Regions from separate parts of the Alicyclobacillus sp. CIJ1 genome, predicted to be linked through region 1. Evidence: riboswitches for the same ligand, from Rfam matches in the RefSeq annotation. Region 1 holds a riboswitch; the other holds the start of a gene.
What was found. A riboswitch is a leader RNA that binds a small molecule or an ion and turns the genes downstream of it on or off. The one in region 1 is predicted to bind cobalamin.
Positions count from the first base shown of each region.

Region 2: it holds a riboswitch for cobalamin, as region 1 does, so the genes downstream of both, AC27E8_RS02735 (ABC transporter substrate-binding protein) here and AC27E8_RS07010 (ribonucleoside-diphosphate reductase subunit alpha) in region 1, are expected to answer to the same signal.

Region 1 is NZ_BAAJPH010000102.1:45,881-49,401, reverse strand. It holds gene AC27E8_RS07010 (ribonucleoside-diphosphate reductase subunit alpha) at 1-1,998, opposite strand, end outside; cobalamin riboswitch at 2,188-2,394, opposite strand; gene AC27E8_RS07005 (PaaI family thioesterase) at 2,549-2,962, opposite strand; gene AC27E8_RS07000 (long-chain-fatty-acid--CoA ligase) at 2,988-3,521, opposite strand, start outside.
Region 2 is NZ_BAAJPH010000063.1:261,107-264,627, forward strand. It holds gene cobT (nicotinate-nucleotide--dimethylbenzimidazole phosphoribosyltransferase) at 1-232, shown strand, start outside; gene AC27E8_RS02725 (cob(I)yrinic acid a,c-diamide adenosyltransferase) at 229-804, shown strand; gene AC27E8_RS02730 (hypothetical protein) at 888-1,424, opposite strand; cobalamin riboswitch at 1,521-1,723, shown strand; gene AC27E8_RS02735 (ABC transporter substrate-binding protein) at 1,817-2,800, shown strand; gene AC27E8_RS02740 (FecCD family ABC transporter permease) at 2,797-3,521, shown strand, end outside.

The DNA.
Region 1 (3,521 bases):
GATGCCTGCCGTGCTGCCCGCAATCAGGCTCGTACTGCTGGTCGGCGCAATGGCCACCAGATACGCGTTGCGCACGCCGTACTCGGCCACCTTGCGGCGCAGGCCGTCCCAGTCTGGACCACCTGGGCGCGTCCGGTACCCGCGCAGATCGAAGTACCGCCCGGTTTGCCAATCGGAGCCTTCGAACAGCGGATACGGTCCCTTTTCGCGCGCCAGCTCCATGGACGCCTCGATGGCAAAGAAGTTGATCCACTCAAACAGCTCGTCGGCGTGTTTCACGTGGGCCTCCGACTCCCACGCGATGCCCTTCTCCGCGAGATATTGGTGATAACCGCTCACGCCGAGGCCCACCGCCCGATACTTGCGGTTCGTGACGGCGGCCTGGGGCACCGGATAATGGTTTAGGTCGATCACGTTGTCCATCGCGCGAATCTGCCGGCGCACGGTCTCGCGAATGCTGTCGAGATCGCGGCACCGCCCCAGGTTCAGCGAGGACAGGTTGCAGACGACGAAATCGCCGGCCTCCGTCTTCGTGGTGATGATCCCGCCCTCTTCCGTCTCTTCGATTCGGCGCGACGGGCTCATGTTTTGAATGATCTCCGTGCACAAGTTGCTGCAGTAGACCATGCCCGCGTGCTTGTTCGGGTTGAGGCGATTGGCCGTGTCGCGGAAGAAGATGAACGGGGTTCCCGTCTCGAACGCGGACTGCATAATCCGCTTCATGATTTCGATGGCCGGGATCTCCACGCGCGGCAGCTTTGGATTCTCCACGCACGCCTGATACCGCCGCTCGAACTCTTCGCCCCAACTGTCTTCCAGCGAGAAGCCCATGACCTTGCGGACCTCGTACGGGCAGAACAGGTACCACATGCCGCGCTCCTCTACGCGCCGCATGAAGAGGTCCGGAATGCACACGCCCGGGAAGATGTCGTGCGCCTTCATCCGCTCGTCGCCGTTGTTCGTGCGCAGCTGCAGGAAGTCCAGAATGTCCTTGTGCCACACGTCGAGGTAGACGGCCGCCGCGCCGGCTCGCATGCCGAGTTGGTTGCAGCTTACAGCCGTGTTGTTGAAGTTGCGGATCCAAGGCACCACGCCGCCCGACGCCCCCGGATGATTGCGGATGGCCGATCCGCGAGCCCGGATTTTGCCCACGTAGATGCCCATCCCGCCGCCGAACTTCGAGACGCGCGCGAAGGCTTCGTCTGTGGCGTAGATGCTGACGAGATCGTCCTCTGGCATGTCGATGAAGCAAGAGCTCAGCTGGTGGAACGGCTTGCGCGCGTTGCTCAGTGTGGGCGTGGCCACCGTGGCCTGCAGCGTGGACAGCATGTCGTAGAATCGCTTCGCCCAGGCGACCTTCTCCTTTTCCTTCATGGCGAGGTGCATGGACACGCCCATGAACAACTCTTGCGGCAGTTCCATGATCTCGTTGTCCAGATTGCGAATGGCGTACCGATCCAGCAGTTGCTTCAGACCCACGTAGTTAAACAGGTAATCTCGCTCCGGCTTGATGTAGGCGGCCAGTTCGGCGATCTCGTCCTCGCTGTAGTGCTGTCGTATGTACGTGCCGTACCGCCCGATTCGCTCCAGCTCGACAATCAACTGATAAAAGTCCCCGTAACCCAAATGACGATAACCCCGGTTGCGCGACGCTTGCTTGTACGCATCGAAGAGCAACAACCGAGCCGCGACAAACTGCCACCCGGGTTCGGCGACGCTCGTCTTTTCCACCGCCGCTTGAATCGCGACGCGCGCAATCTCCGACGTCCGCATGCCGTCCCGGAGCTGAGGCCACACGTCCGCCGCCAGGCGTTCCGGATCGCATCCCTCGGCCGCTTCGCAGCCGCGCTTTAAAAATGCGAAGATTTTGTCCAGAGACAGCGGCTCGATCCGCCCATCTCGCTTTTCCACTGTGAAGGTCTTGACGCGATCGCGCCATTCCTCTAGCGCATGGCTCGCGCGCCCCGCACGGCGTTCATCCTCACTCGTCCGCTCCATCAGTCCTGTTGACGTGTCACTTGGGTGTACCATCGCATTCACTCCCCGCACCTCGTCCTGAAACCTTGAGTTTCGCCCACAAAAAAGCTCATCCGGGGCGCTCACCCGGATGAGCAGACGGCGGAAGACGGATCAGTCGAAGTGCGCAACTGTCCTCGGTCCGCCGACTTCTCAATCCCTCGTGAGCGTCGGATCCTTCGAGAATGGGCAGGTCTCCGGGCTTCGCTTCATCCGCGGACGGCGCCTTCCCCGGTGTCGACGTCTTTCGACATCCGAGTGGCTGGAAAGTTCCCATGCCGCCGCGATCCGCGTCACCGTGGCGAGGACCGCTCCAGATTTCCACTGGATTCCCTTTTCACCCGCCCCGTGGCGGGCACCCATTCCCTTGACACATCACATGCTTTGGACAGGCATTAGCGTAACACTAGATATAGTGTTTGACAAGCCCTTCTCTCAAAAAACACATCAGATATGGGCGAAAAACCTGTGAAAAGGCCGTCTGCAGCCAACATGTGCCCGCAGACGGCCTTGTTTCGATACCGAATTCCTTTCAAGAAGGTAGCTTCAGGACGCGGAACGATCCCGTGGCGTGCGCGCACAACCTGTCCTCTCCCAGGTACACGCGCCCCTCCACAGTCATGGTGCTTCGCGCTCGATGGATGAACTTCGCTCTACAGACGAGCGTACCTTCGCTCGCAGGCTCCGTGAAGTGAATGTTGAGGTTCGTCGTCACCACGGGCCGGTTCGGATAGTGGAGGCTGACGAGGAGCCCCATGGCCGAATCGAGCAGCGACATGTACACGCCTCCGTGCACGATGCGCGCCAGATTCCAGTGATGCGGCTGGATGACTAACTCGGCCACCACTTCGTCATCGTCTGCGCTCACCAGTTTCGCCCCAATGAAATCGGCGAACGTGCGGACGCTCGCGTCCGTCGCTGCTTCTGCATTTCCCCCTGGATACATGGGCACGCCGCGACCCTCCTTGCCGTCACGCCTGTCGCGTGGTCTCCTCCGTGAGCGCACGGCGGAGGATTTTTCCCACGGCCGATTTGGGCAGACTGTCTCGGAACTCGTATGCCCGCGGGACTTTGTATGCGGCCAAATTGGCCCGGCACCACTCATCGAGCTCCTGTTCCGTGACCTGCATGCCCGGTTTCAGCTGGATAAACGCCTTCACCGTCTGGCCGCGATACGGATCTTCCACACCGACCACAGCCGCCTCCGCGACGGCGGGATGTTCGTACAAAACCTCTTCGACCTCGCGGGGGTAGATGTTGTAGCCGCCCGCGATGATGATGTCCTTCTTGCGATCGACAATATAGAAATAACCGTCCTCGTCCATCTTCGCAAGGTCTCCGGTGAACAGCCACCCGTTTCGCAGCACCGAAGCGGTTTCATCCGGGCGATTCCAATAGCCCTTCATCACCTGCGGGCCCCGCACCGCGAGTTCGCCAATTTCGCCGACAGGGAGCGGGTTTCCGTCGGGATCGACCACCTGCGCATCCGTGTCCGGAAAAGGGAT
Region 2 (3,521 bases), on a different contig from region 1:
CGCGCGCCCCGGCGTCCGCGATTTTCTGATTGCGGGCCACCTGTCGCCGGAACCGGCGCACGCGCTCTTGCTCGGCGAGCTCCGCAAGCGTCCCCTGCTGGACCTCGGCCTGCGCGTGGGCGAGGGCTCGGGCGCGCTCATGGCGTGGCCCATCCTGAGGGCGGGGCTCGACGTGCTCGAGGGCACCGCGATGTTTTCGGAACGAGCAAGGTCAGGGAGGGATGTCACATGAGGCTGTACACGCGCGGGGGCGATGGCGGCACCACCGCCCTCATCGGCGGCGAACGCAGGCACAAGGGCGACAGGCGCATCGAAGCGTACGGCGCGGTGGATGAAGCGTGCGCGGCGCTTGGGCTCGCCGCGAGTCTCATGCAGGACGAGCAGTTGTCGGACATGCGCCGTCTCGCGGTCTGGTTACAGCAGCGTTTGTGGGACGTGGGTGCGGATTTGGCGGCACCGCCTTCCGCAAAGGATTACGTGCCGAAGGTCGATCCGTCGTGGGTGGACGATCTCGAACCCCTCATCGACAAGTATCAGGAAGAGGGGCCGCCGCTCACGCAGTTTGTGTTGCGACAGGGAAGCCCTGCGGGGGCGGCGCTCCATTTGGCGTGCACGGTCGTCCGGCGTGCGGAGCGGGAGGCGTGGCGCCTCGCCGCGCAGGAACCCGTGCCGGAAGCGGCCCTGCGCTTTCTGAATCGCCTGTCGGATCTGTTGTTTGTCATGGCCCGCGCCGCAAACGCGCGCGCAGGCGTGGACGAGATCGCGTACGAGCACAGCCCCGTCGTCTTTCGCGACGGCAAGTGACGGACCGGCGCGCCAGGACACTTCCCTGGCGCGCGTCAAGGTTTAGGTCGCTTCCGCCCGAGGTTTCGTATCCGACCGAGGATTCAATGCGCCAGCTGGAAGTCGCGCTGCCAGCCGCCGTCCATCAGCCAGGTGTACAGCGGCGCGGACCTCAGGTACCACGTGCGCGATCCTTCGGTGAACGTCACGACGTCTGGCACGTGCTGGATGTCCTTGGACAGCGGTTCGCCCCGGCCTGAGAAGTAGGTGGTCGGCATCAGCGTGGCGGTTGCGCCGGACGCGAGTGTGAGGAACACCTCAGGCGGATCGATATTGGCGTTCACAATGATAGGTGGGCCGGGAAGCTTCGGGATGTTCACCTGCACGGGTCGGGCCTGCTTCATCCATTTCGCGATTTCCGCCTCGACTTGGGCGGGGTGGATGGGCTCATACCTGACTCCCGCCAGGCCTGCGGTGATGGACACGCTGCGCATCTCCTGCGCCGCAGGAATCGGCGGATGGGAAGAAGATGGGCTCACGCTCGCTCGGAGGGGCCCCGAGCTTCCAGAGCCGACAGCCGCAGCCGCGACAGGGGCGCTCGTGGCGAGGCAAGCGGCAAGCAACGCGACCTTTCCCCACATGCGCATGACCTCCTTTTTTTTTCTGGAGACGTGTGTCAACCGCATTGTGTGACACGCATGCCGTTTGACAAGCCATCCGCCCGCATCTACGATGAAACTCGATCCATGTCGCTGGGTGCTTCGCGCGGCAACGCGGCGAAGAGAATAGGGAAGCCGGTGAGAGTCCGGCGCGGTCCCGCCACTGTGAACAGGAAAGCGGGCTCTATCGAGCCAAGCCGCGACGCCACTGCCGTCTGGGTGGGAAGGCGCGCGGACGAAGACCTGTGAGCCAGGAGACCTGCCCAGCGACACGCGGGCGCCCTTCGAGGAAAGGCGCGTGCACGCGCGCGGGCATTTACGTCCGCCATTTCTTCGAATGGGACCGCTCCACGCACAGATTGGGGGGTCCACACGTGTTGAAACGTCCGTTGTTCCAAGGAACGGCGCTGGCTGTGGCGCTTGCGCTCGGCGCCACCGTCTCAGGTTGCGGCACGCCGCAGGCCACGCAAAACAGCCTCACCACGAATTCGAGCGCAGCGTCTGCCATCTCGTATCCCATGACCGTGAAGGACGACATGGGGAACACCGTCACCCTGAAACACCAGCCGATGCACATCGTGTCCGGTTCGGAGGGCACAGACGAGATCCTCGTGTCCCTCGTCCCTAAATCTCGCATTGCGCTCGTGACGACGATGGCGTCCAATCCCGAGTACTCGAATGTGGTCGCCCAGGTCAAGGGGATTCCCGCTTGGAGCGGGGACGACCCAGAGCAGGCGCTGGCCGTCCATCCCGATCTCGTCCTGGAAGCGGGCTACGTCACGAAGACCGTGCTCAATCAACTTCACCAGGCCGGCGTACCCATGTATGTGTTCAGCCTGAATGACTTCAACTCCATCGCCGACATCGAGCGGAACATCCTGACGGTCGGCCGCCTCGTCGGCGAGCCCGCCAAGGCCAATGCGGTCGTCGCCAACATGAAGCAAGACATCGCACAAATCGAAGGCGCGGTTCAGGGCCAACCGCGGCCCACCGTTCTCGACTACGGCTCGTACGGCTATACGGCCGGGCGCGACACGACCGTCGACGACATCATCCGCGACGCGGGCGGCGTGAACGTGGCGCACATCTTGAACGGGTGGCAGAAGATCACGGACGAGCAGATTGTCAAGTGGAACCCGGACGTGATCATCGACTCGTCCGACGACGCGGCCTTCCTGAAGAAACTCGCCTCCGATCCGGCGCTCCAGTCGGTCACCGCGGTGCGCGAGCATCACCTGTACGCCATCAACAGCGCCGATATCTCCTCGGTGTCACAGTATGTCGTCCGCGCCGTGTACGACGTCGCGAAGGTGCTGCATCCCACAGCACACCTGAAGGCGCCGAAGGTGATGGCATGACCAGGCGCCGCGCCTGGGCCTTTGGAGCGCTTGCCTTCACGCTCCTCGCCTCGGCCGCGCTTGAAATCGGCATCGGGCCTGTGATCATCCCCTTTTGGCAGATCCCGGCCGACACGTGGGCGTACTTCGCAGGCCATCGCGGTCTTGATGCGGTGGTCGTGGGGGCCATTCGCTGGCCTCGGCTCGTCGTGGCCGTGTTGGCGGGATCCGCGCTCGCGCTCTCAGGGGCTGTGCTTCAGGCCATCCTGCGCAACCCCATGGCGGACCCGGGCGTCATCGGCGTGTCGAGCGGCGGCGCGCTCGGGGCCGTGATCGCCGTCTCGACGGGGCTCGCCGCGCGCACCCAAGTGGCCACGCCCGCCTTGGCCTTCGCTTTTGGCCTGGCGGTGGCTGCTATCATGTACCGGCTTGCGACGAGCGCGCGGCGCACCGACATGTACCGGCTGCTTCTCGCGGGCGTCGCCCTGAGTTCGCTCTGCAGCGCCATCATCACGGCCATCCTCGACCTATCCCCACTCCAGGAGATGCAGCAGATGATGTTTTGGCTGTTCGGCGGCCTGGACGGATCGAACTGGACGGAGGCCGCGACGGTTGCGGCCGTCAACGCGCTAGCCATGCCCGTCTTTTTGCGCCTCGCCTTTGCGTACGACATTCTCACGACGGGCGAGGAGCACGCGGAGGCGGTGGGCGTGGACGTGGAGCGCATCAAGCGCGTATCCCT